3 regions of the Exiguobacterium sp. s91 genome follow, and region 1 is predicted to be linked to each of the others. Evidence: riboswitches for the same ligand, from Rfam matches in the RefSeq annotation. Region 1 holds a riboswitch; each other region holds the start of a gene.

Region 1 (3,280 bases):
GTTGGTTTCCAAACGGGATTCTCGGTGTCTTGACGACGATGATTGCCGTCAACTTCGCCTTCCAAGGAACGGAATTGATCGGTGTTGCGGCTGGGGAGTCCGACACGCCCGAAAAATCGATTCCAAAAGCCATCCGCAATACAGTCTGGCGGACGTTCATCTTCTTCGTCTTATCGATTACGATCGTTGGTGCATTAATTCCGTATGAAACAGCTGGCGGAGTCAGCAGTCCGTTCATCATGGTCTTTGATGCGATCGGTATTCCGTACGCTGCTGATTTGATGAACATCGTCGTCTTGACGGCACTATTGTCCGTCGGAAACTCCGGATTATATGCGGCGACTCGGATGTTATGGGCGATGGCGCAAGAAGGGATGATTTCAAAGAAATTATCTTACGTCAATGCACGTGGTGTGCCGATGCGCGCGTTACTCTTTACGATGATGTTTGCGATGTTATCGCTCCTAACCGCGTTTTTCGCAGAGGATACCGTCTTCATTTGGCTCTTGTCCTTAGCCGGACTTGGCGCTCAAGTCGGCTGGATTTCGATTTCTGCTTCGCAGCTCGCATTTCGTCGTCAGTTCGTCCGAAACGGACACGATGTATCCGAACTGAAATTCAAGACACCACTCTATCCGGTGTTACCACTGATTTCGCTGACGTTAAACGTCGTCGTCCTCGTCAGTCTTGCGTTTCAAGCGGATCAACGAATCGCTCTATACATCGGTGTTCCTTTCTTCCTCGTCATGTGGGGAAGTTATCATCTCTTCGTCAAAGGAAAACATCTATCCGCCCAAAGCGACATCCGTGTCGCCCCTTCTCAACTCGAAGAATAATTTCATACAAAAAGAGGCCATGGATTTGTCCACGGCCTCTTTCCTATGATTGTGCTATTCCTTAAGCGTCCGCATCATCAATAGTTCTCCTTGATGGAGCTCTACCTTCGCTTCTGACGCACACCATTCATTACTGACGGTCAAGGAACCTCCGACCGGTACTGGATGTGCATCAAGTGGATATTTGACTCCGGATAAGCTTAAAGTAGATGGTACGAGTGGAATGAACGAAAGATAATGATAGCTCCCTGCTTCGACTGCATACGTTCCCTCAGCCAAGTATCGTACCTCTTCTCGTTTCGTCACGAGTCGTGCCTCTGGGTATCGCTTCAATAGATATACATTTTGGACGGTCATGTCGAGCCGCCCACCTGTCGCCCCGATAATGAAGGTATCCTCAAACTGTTTCTTCTCTGAGACTGTACGAAGTGCCAGTTCGAGATCCGTTTCATCTTTCTCGGCCGGATGAACGATTGCCCCTTCTGGTACATAACCAAGCGAATCAAAATCACCAATCGTCAGGTCGCATGTCAGCCCAAACGATTCAATCGTCTGAACACCACCGTCGACACCGACGATAAAATCACCTGGCTGACAAAACGTCCGTAAATCCGGCGCTTCTTCTCGCGGACCGGCACAGACGAGAATCGCCCGCATCTCAGACGCCTCGTGCCGAATAACGGAGTAAGCGTGGCGCAGTCGTAAATAAAAGACCCGCAACGACACCACAAAGAACGTAAGACGGTACCATGTATGTCGCGTTATAAATCAATGAATACGGTACGACTGGACCTTCGGCATACTCGGCAAAAAAGACGATTCCACTGATGACATGACAGATATAACGGAGTCCTGCGCCTAATAACGTCGCCAGGAGAACGAACGCCATCAAGCTTTTCTTTTGTCCATTGCGCGCGGCTAGTCTGACTTGACGCGCGAACAGACCACTTAATCCGACGACACCATACGCAATCGTATAGTCAAGCATCGGTTGAACGATCGTCAAGACTTGTGGAGCGAACATCAATTGAATCGTACCGACAAGCGCTCCCGTGACGACCCCTCCGACGACACCGTGGCGAAATGCCATGACGAAGATCGGTAACATCGCTAAGCTGATTGAGCCTCCTTGTGGCATTTTGAATGGAATCAGTAAATCAAAGACGACTCCGAGACTGGCGAAGATGGCAATTTCCATCATCATTTGTAACCGTTTCATGCTATTTTCCTCCTTCATTGTACGAGAGGACGCAAAAAGGCAGTACGACGAACGCCGTACTGCCTGCGTGCGCCACATCCCTACGTCCGTTTGAACGGAACAGGTTCGAAGGGTTAAAGTCTAAAAGACTCCTCTCAGCCGCTTTTCAAGCGACACCCCTTGCGGTCATCATATTTCGTTTTCTCGTTCTTATTATACGGCAGCCCCTTGACGAATGCTAGTGATCGCTTCCGCATAATCTGGTGCATTGTAGATTGCTGATCCTGCGACGAGAACGTTCGCACCGTTATCGATGCAAAGCTTTGCCGTTTCCGGATTGACGCCACCGTCAATCTCGATTTCAAATGTCAGACCACGATCTGCTTTCATTTGCGCAAGTGCTGCGAGTTTCGGCATGACACGCTCGATGAAGGCTTGTCCACCGAAGCCCGGATTGACCGTCATCAATAAAACCATATCGACATCCTCAAGGACGTGTTCAATCGTTGATAATGGCGTATGGGGATTCAAGACGACTCCTGCCTTTGCGCCCGCTGCTTTGATTTGTTGCAAGACACGATGGACATGATTCGTCGCTTCGACGTGGAACGTCACGATGTCCGCCCCTGCTTTGACGAAATCCTCGACGAAACGTTCTGGCTGGTCGATCATCAAATGGACATCGAGAATCATATCCGTCTTTTGACGTAAGCTGCTAAGCACAGGTAATCCAAATGAGATGTTCGGTACGAACTGACCGTCCATGACATCAAAATGGATATAGTCCGCGCCTGCTGCTTCGACTGCTTTAACATCGCGTTCGAGATTCGCAAAATCTGCTGATAAGATAGATGGTGCAATTTTAATCATCTTCAATACCTCCGGGCTCGATTCTTGATTTCGTCTATAAACATACCATAGTTCTCATAACGAGAGGACATGATTTCTTGGGCTTCGACGGCTTCCTTGACTGCACAACCGGGTTCATTCAAATGCAAGCAACCTCGGTATTTGCAATCATCTTGTACAGCCACGAATTCAGGGAAACTCCACCGTACATCCTCGATTTCCATATCATACGGAAAATCGAGGTTCGAGAAACCTGGCGTATCGGCAATCAATCCTTCGGCAAGCGGCATCAATGTGACGTGGCGCGTCGTATGACGTCCGCGTCCGAGTGATTTCGAGATCGCACTTGTTTCTAAATCAAGAGAGGGTTCCAGTGCATTGAGCAATGAACTTTTCC
Region 2 (3,280 bases), on a different contig from region 1:
GAGAAACTTGAATACTATAATAAAATATGAAAAAACATAAGTGAGGAAAACGATATATGCTAAAAAAACTAATTTCTACCATTGTTTTAGGAGCATTACTTATAACAGGAACGCAACCGATCGCAGCAGCGACAATTAAAGAAAAAAAGGCTCAAAATGCTGCTGAACAACGTAAACTTGAAAAAGCGATCAAAAAACAAGAGGCTAAAATCTCAAAAGAGCAACGTCAAATCAATCAAATTGACGCAGCAATCAACGAAAAGATTTTCCAAGTCTCTGAAAAAAATAAACAAATCGAACAGTTGAACGTTCGAATCGATGAGTTAAAGGCAGACATCGTCCGTTATGAAGAAATGTTACAAAAACAGGAAGAACTACTCGGTGATCGCTTACGTGTTTTCCAAGAGAACGATGGAAACTCGATTAAATGGGAAGAAGTCATTTTTGGATCGAAGGATTTAGGTGATTTATTCAGCCGTGTCATGGCGGGAAAAAAAATCGCTGAGCAAGACGATAAAATGATTTCGGATTACATCGCAACGCAACAAAAATTAGCAGAAGCAAAACAAGCGCTCGTTGAGAAAAAAGCCGAGCAAATGCAGGAAAAGAAAGTATTGATTGAACAAAAGAAAGCGTTAAAGCTTCAAATGAAAGAACGTAGTGCTACGCTGAAGAAATTACGAAAAGGGAAGACGAAGTTCACGACAGAACTGTTAGACGCAAAAGAACTTCAAGCGACTCTCGAAGCGCAAGAACGTGCAATTGCGGCAGCGAAGGCAGCCGCTAAAGCAGCGGCTGAAAAAGCAGCAGCGGAGAAAGCAGCAGCTGAAAAAGCCGCTAAAGCGAATGCTCAAGTAGCAAAACAAGCAGGTAAGAGTTCGGAATCAACTGATTCTGTTGCCCCGCCCGTTGTTTCGAGTGGAGGGAAATTCGTTCGACCATCTTCTGGTGGAGTGTCGCAAGGATTCGGACCAGCAAGCGGAGTGAATGGTTATACGTTCCACAACGGTGTTGATTTCAGTGGTTCGGTCGGGTCTCCAATCGTCGCTGCAGCAGCTGGAACGGTCATTACAGCATCAGGTGGTGGACCTTACGGCAATCATGTCATGATTTCTCACTTCCTCGATGGGCAAGTGTACACGACCGTCTACGCACATATGAGTTCATTATCGGTTCGTGCAGGACAAACGGTCTCTCAAGGTCAGCAAGTCGGAACACTTGGTAGTACAGGGAATTCAACAGGACCACACTTACATTTCGAACTACATGTCGGAGGCTATCAATACAGTGCTTCTTCTCCTCTGAATGCAGTCAATCCATTGGCATATCTGTAATCAAAACGGGCTTCGGCTCGTTTTTTTTTCTTCTCTATGCTACAGTTAAGGCGAAACGAATACTTGAGCAACTAGGGGAGCTGGAGGAATCCGGCTGAGAGGAAAACCAATCTGTTTTCGACCCTATTACCTGAACTGGATAATACCAGCGTAGGAAAGTTGAGCCGAACGGATACCGGAATGCGTGTATAACGCTTTCGTATAGCGTCGACTGCTTTTTTACAGCGGTCGACGCTTTTTTTGTCGGTCACGACTCCCTTACATTGCTCGATGGGAAGGTGAAAAGAACATGAAACACGTACTGACGATTGCAGGATCCGACTCCGGTGGTGGAGCTGGGATTCAAGCAGATTTAAAAACATTTTCAGCTTTAGGCGTTTATGGAATGAGCGTCCTGACAGCCGTCACGGCGCAAAATACGTTGGGTGTTCAAGCGGTGGAAGAGTTATCCCCAGAAATCGTAGATGCCCAGTTAACGTCGATTTTTTCAGACATTCGTGTCGATGCGATCAAAATCGGAATGGTCTCGAATGCGCAGACGATTCGTGTCATTGCTACACATCTCCGCAAACAGACAGTTCCGATCATATTAGATCCCGTCATGGTCGCTAAAGGTGGTCATGCCCTATTGCGGACGGAGGCTGAACAAGCATTGATTTCAGAACTTCTACCACTTGCGACACTCGTCACACCGAATTTACCGGAAGCGGAGCGTTTAACAGGACGATCAGTGACCAATCTAGAGGAAATGCGATTGGCGATGCATCAATTGGCTACACAGACAGGTGCAGTATTACTAAAAGGTGGGCATCTCTCGGGAGCTGCGACGGATTTGTTGTTTGATGGGGAAGTGGAACACCGCTTCACATCGGAACGGTTAGACAATCAACATACTCATGGAACTGGTTGTACCTTATCTGCGGCGATTGCGGCGCGGATGGCGCTTGGAGAAGATTTAACAGATAGTGTAAGACAGGCAAAGAGCTATGTCACAGAGGCAATTCGTCATGGATTTGCCCTCGGACAAGGTATTGGACCGACACATCATTTTCATTCACTTTGGAGGGATACACATGTTTACGACCATTCTTGAACACAAACCACTCATTCACCATCTGACGAACACGGTGACAATCAACGACTGCGCAAACGTCACACTCGCTGTTGGAGCATCACCCGTCATGGCGGAAGACATTCGCGAAGTAGAAGAGATGGTTAGACTCGCGCAAGCACTTGTCTTAAACATTGGTACGATCGATGCAGACATGCAAGCAGCTCAACGACTTGCATCCCGTGAAGCGGGACGTTTGAATGTCCCAATCGTTCTTGATCCAGTTGGAGCAGGGGCAACGACATTACGTACTGCCTTCTCTAAAGAACTGATCGATCTCGGGTGTACGGTCATTAAAGGAAATGCTTCTGAAATCAAGACGTTACTGGGGGAAGATGGGCGAACTAAGGGAGTCGATGCTGCGGGAGATGCAATGATGGATCGAGAAAGTATTCGTGCATTCGCTCGCAAACACAAATCTGTCCTCGTCGTGACAGGTCCGAACGACTATATCACGGATGGAACGCGCGAAATGGAATTACATGTAGGAACACCTCGTCTAGGAGATATCACGGGTACTGGCTGTATGACGGCTTCCTTGATTGCGAGCTTCCTCGGTGCAGGATATACAGCGTTTGAGGCGGCTGTTCACGGAACATTCGTCATGGGAAAAGCAGGAGAACAAGCAGCCTCCGCGCAAGGTCTTGGTGATTTTAAACGAGAGTTGTTCAATGCCATCAGCCTCATGACGGTACAAGATCTTGTGGAGGTGACAGAACGTGTCAATTGATTACTCCATCTATGCAGTGACGGATCGTCGGTACCATCCTGGAGTCGCGATCGAGACGGTCGTTGAGGAAGCCATTTTAGGTGGTGCAACGATCGTGCAACTACG
Region 3 (3,280 bases), 1.0 Mb from region 1:
TACACCATCCGTCCTGCTCAGTCTCCGTAACCCATACGATGTCGCCGTACAACCGGACGCACCGGCACACGTCCTCGTCTATGGCTTCAAAGGTGACCCGAACGGTCCAGACTCCGAAGCAGGCAATCTAAAATCAGCGGGACCGAACCTGCCTGCAGGTATCCGAGCGATCTTCGGAACGTTCAAACCGCAAGGCACTTTACCGGTTGATGTGCCGGTCTTTCAGAACGGTGTCTTTACCGATCAACTGCATCTTAAATTCGGTGACGGCTTTAAAAACTGGAAAAAATGAGGACATGATACACAAAAGACCGAAGCTCCTTAAAGGATGCCTCGGTCTTTTAATGATGGATATGCAGATTCGGCTTCTGCTTTCGCACGCTCGTAGACACGATGAAGTGAATAAGTCAACGAAGCGTAGAGGACGACGACCAGGACAGTCGCGATAGTTCTCCCCGTTGTAAAACCGAACTGAAGCAACACCTGAAAATTCTGAATCGTAGCATATGTTCCGTACACCGCCATCAAGATGGGAATGATGTACCCAACAAATCTCACTTTTACTTTTCCGAGCACCTGTTGCACGACATATGCCGCGAGAATCACAAGTGCGATCACGATGATTTCCATTCCAATCCCTACTTTCACTAAATGGTATTCCTAATTCTACCATTTATTGATTCAAGAAGATACCGCTCGTGCTGGAATCGTTTCGTAAACTGACGCAAACGTCTCTTCCGTCCACCCCATGTGCCAGAAGAGTAACTCATAGTAACAACTTGTCACGAAATGACGTTTCATCCGCTCGCGTTCCATCGGGCTCGCTTGTTCCGCCAGCGCATCAAGCCGTGCAATCTGTTCAAAGACGACCTTTTCAAACCATTCCGAGCTGTACGTGTCGATCCATTGCTGATAGATTTTTTCTTCCGGAGTACACGTCAGTAATTGCTGTCCGACTTCATAATACAACCAGTAACATGGCAAGATGGCAGCAATCGTCTCACCGAGCGTTCCTTCACTCGCATGATGCATGTGGGAGACATACGCATATGCTGTCGGTGCCGGTTCAAATGCTTCAAGATCTGCTTCCGTAATACCGAGCGGCTCAAAAAATGATTGATGTAAGCTCAACTCTGCCTCGTAAGTCGAAGTAGCATGCTCGGCAAGTGTCGCGATCGTCGCGAAGTCGTCTGCTTTTGACGCTGCCTTCGCTTGAATCTTCGCAAAGTGTTTTAAGTAATAGGCATCCTGCATGACGTAATGCCGAAATTTCGAGAGCGGTAACGTCCCCTCCCCGATTCCTTGTACAAATGGGTGCGTAAAACTACTATCCCAATACGCTTGTGCCGCTTGTTTGATTTCTTGTGTGAATGTCATGATCTCATCCTCCTCGTTTAGTATGAAACGAAAAAACACCACCCCGAAACACACGGGCATGGCGCAAGAAGAACAAGACTTGACGCCACTTCCCTCCGTAAGTACGAACTTAATCAGGTTCAAAGGGTCCGAACGTCTTCGTTCGTCTCAGTCGGTCTACCGACTCCCCTAGTGGTCATTATTCGATTCCCATCCACTATAGCATGCTGAAAATGGAAGTCAAGTTGTCCTCTTTTCGCTATACTATGGAGTGTCAGAAGACGGATGCCGTCTCCATCTACAGACCGATTCCGAACTTCTTTCGTTCTCGTACACTAACTTTAGTACCTGATACTATAATTCATTCTGTTACTTACAATTGGAGGATTTCATTATGCATACACCAACAAAAATCATGGCGTCAGCCGTTATCGCTTCTGCTCTATTACTCCCGACAGCCGCATCTGCCGAACAAGTCGTCGATAAGACGATCGTCACACTCGGGGAGTCGCTCGGCGCAAAGGATAAAGCATGGGTGCTTTCCCGTCTCAATGCACCGGAAGGCATCACACCGATCATCGCCACTTCTGCTGACGAAGAAAAATATCTCGGGAAAAACATTCCACAGTCGCAAAAAGGTGGCAACATGTATTCGTCGGCTAAGATCGAACTGACGGAAAAAGGTGATGGACTTTCCGTCTCGACGGAGAACATCACATGGGTGACAAAGGATATGTATCTCAACGCTCTCGTCACAGCGGGTGTCAAAGATGCCGATATCACGATCACTTCTCCCTACAAGGTGACCGGGACATCGGCACTGACAGGAATCATGAAAGCGTACGATCAAACTTCCGCTGAGACTGGAATTAAGTTAAGTGACGAACGCAAGGATTTAGCACAGCAAGAATTATCGGTCACATCAGACGTCGGAAAAACGGTCGGCACGGATAAAGTCGCTGACTTAATGAATGAGATCAAGGCTGAGATCGCCAATCAAAAACCGGAAACCAAAGTCGAGATCGAAAACCTGATCGTCCAAGTCATTCAAAACAACAATATCCAGTTGTCTGACGCACAAATGGACCGGTTGACGAATCTATTCAATCAAATGGAGCAAGCGAACATCAACTGGGGACAAATCGAGAGTGGTTTGAAAAATGCGGGGCAAGACATCCACGCGTTCGCAACATCAGAAGAAACGAAAGGTTTCTTCGCTAAATTATTCGATGGACTCAGTGACTTCTTCAGTTCAATCGCTGGCGTGTTCAAATAATTCAGACTTCCGTAACTGACAAAAAAATAGTAAACTAGAGATATCTGAAACGAAAGGTGGTGTGAAAAGATGGACTTTGCCGCGTGCAAACACTGGTTGATGGAACAATTGTATCTGTTGCGCGCGATTTTTCATGGAATGGCGTTCTAAGGCACCCGTCTGCCCTTTTTTAGAACTTCATGATTGAAAAATACAGCAAAGCGCATCTTTCACACGTGATGGAGAGTGCTATTTGCGCTCTCCTTTTTTTGATGCGCGCGAAAGGATCAATTGATTATGATGATTTGCGACATTCAACACCTAACCAAACAATTCGGAGGCGAAACGATCTTAACGGATGTTTCCCTCTTCTTAAACGAACACGACCGTGTCGGTCTAATTGGACGAAACGGGAGTGGCAAGACGACATTACTCCGCTTGCTCGCTCGCCTTGAGCAACCGGACGGTGGTGTCATCTATCAAAAGAGCGGTTTGACGATCGGCTATCTGGAACAACTTCCTGTATATAGTGAGACGATGACCGGACTCGACGTCCTTTGGACAGCGTTTGAAGACATCCTCGCGATCCGTTCTCGGATGCAACAGTTGGAGCAAATGATGGCGACAGCACCAGAGAATCTGGATGCGTTACTCGCACGATATGCGGAA

What was found. A riboswitch is a leader RNA that binds a small molecule or an ion and turns the genes downstream of it on or off. The one in region 1 is predicted to bind thiamine pyrophosphate.
Region 2: it holds a riboswitch for thiamine pyrophosphate, as region 1 does, so the genes downstream of both, thiD (bifunctional hydroxymethylpyrimidine kinase/phosphomethylpyrimidine kinase) here and thiT (energy-coupled thiamine transporter ThiT) in region 1, are expected to answer to the same signal.
Region 3: it holds a riboswitch for thiamine pyrophosphate, as region 1 does, so the genes downstream of both, tenA (thiaminase II) here and thiT (energy-coupled thiamine transporter ThiT) in region 1, are expected to answer to the same signal.

The regions. Positions count from the first base shown of each region.
Region 1 covers NZ_JACSMZ010000001.1:879,487-882,766, reverse strand. The annotation lists gene KNQ06_RS04360 (amino acid permease) at 1-836, shown strand, start outside; gene KNQ06_RS04355 (thiamine diphosphokinase) at 891-1,493, opposite strand; gene thiT (energy-coupled thiamine transporter ThiT) at 1,495-2,055, opposite strand; TPP riboswitch at 2,116-2,225, opposite strand; gene rpe (ribulose-phosphate 3-epimerase) at 2,248-2,904, opposite strand; gene rsgA (ribosome small subunit-dependent GTPase A) at 2,907-3,280, opposite strand, start outside.
Region 2 covers NZ_JACSMZ010000004.1:118,759-122,038, reverse strand. The annotation lists gene KNQ06_RS15085 (murein hydrolase activator EnvC family protein) at 57-1,334, shown strand; TPP riboswitch at 1,398-1,508, shown strand; gene thiD (bifunctional hydroxymethylpyrimidine kinase/phosphomethylpyrimidine kinase) at 1,624-2,427, shown strand; gene thiM (hydroxyethylthiazole kinase) at 2,408-3,175, shown strand; gene thiE (thiamine phosphate synthase) at 3,165-3,280, shown strand, end outside.
Region 3 covers NZ_JACSMZ010000001.1:1,925,103-1,928,382, forward strand. The annotation lists gene KNQ06_RS10035 (glycoside hydrolase family 3 protein) at 1-292, shown strand, start outside; gene KNQ06_RS10040 (hypothetical protein) at 322-630, opposite strand; gene tenA (thiaminase II) at 682-1,377, opposite strand; TPP riboswitch at 1,451-1,557, opposite strand; gene KNQ06_RS10050 (DUF1002 domain-containing protein) at 1,751-2,632, shown strand; gene abc-f (ribosomal protection-like ABC-F family protein) at 2,909-3,280, shown strand, end outside.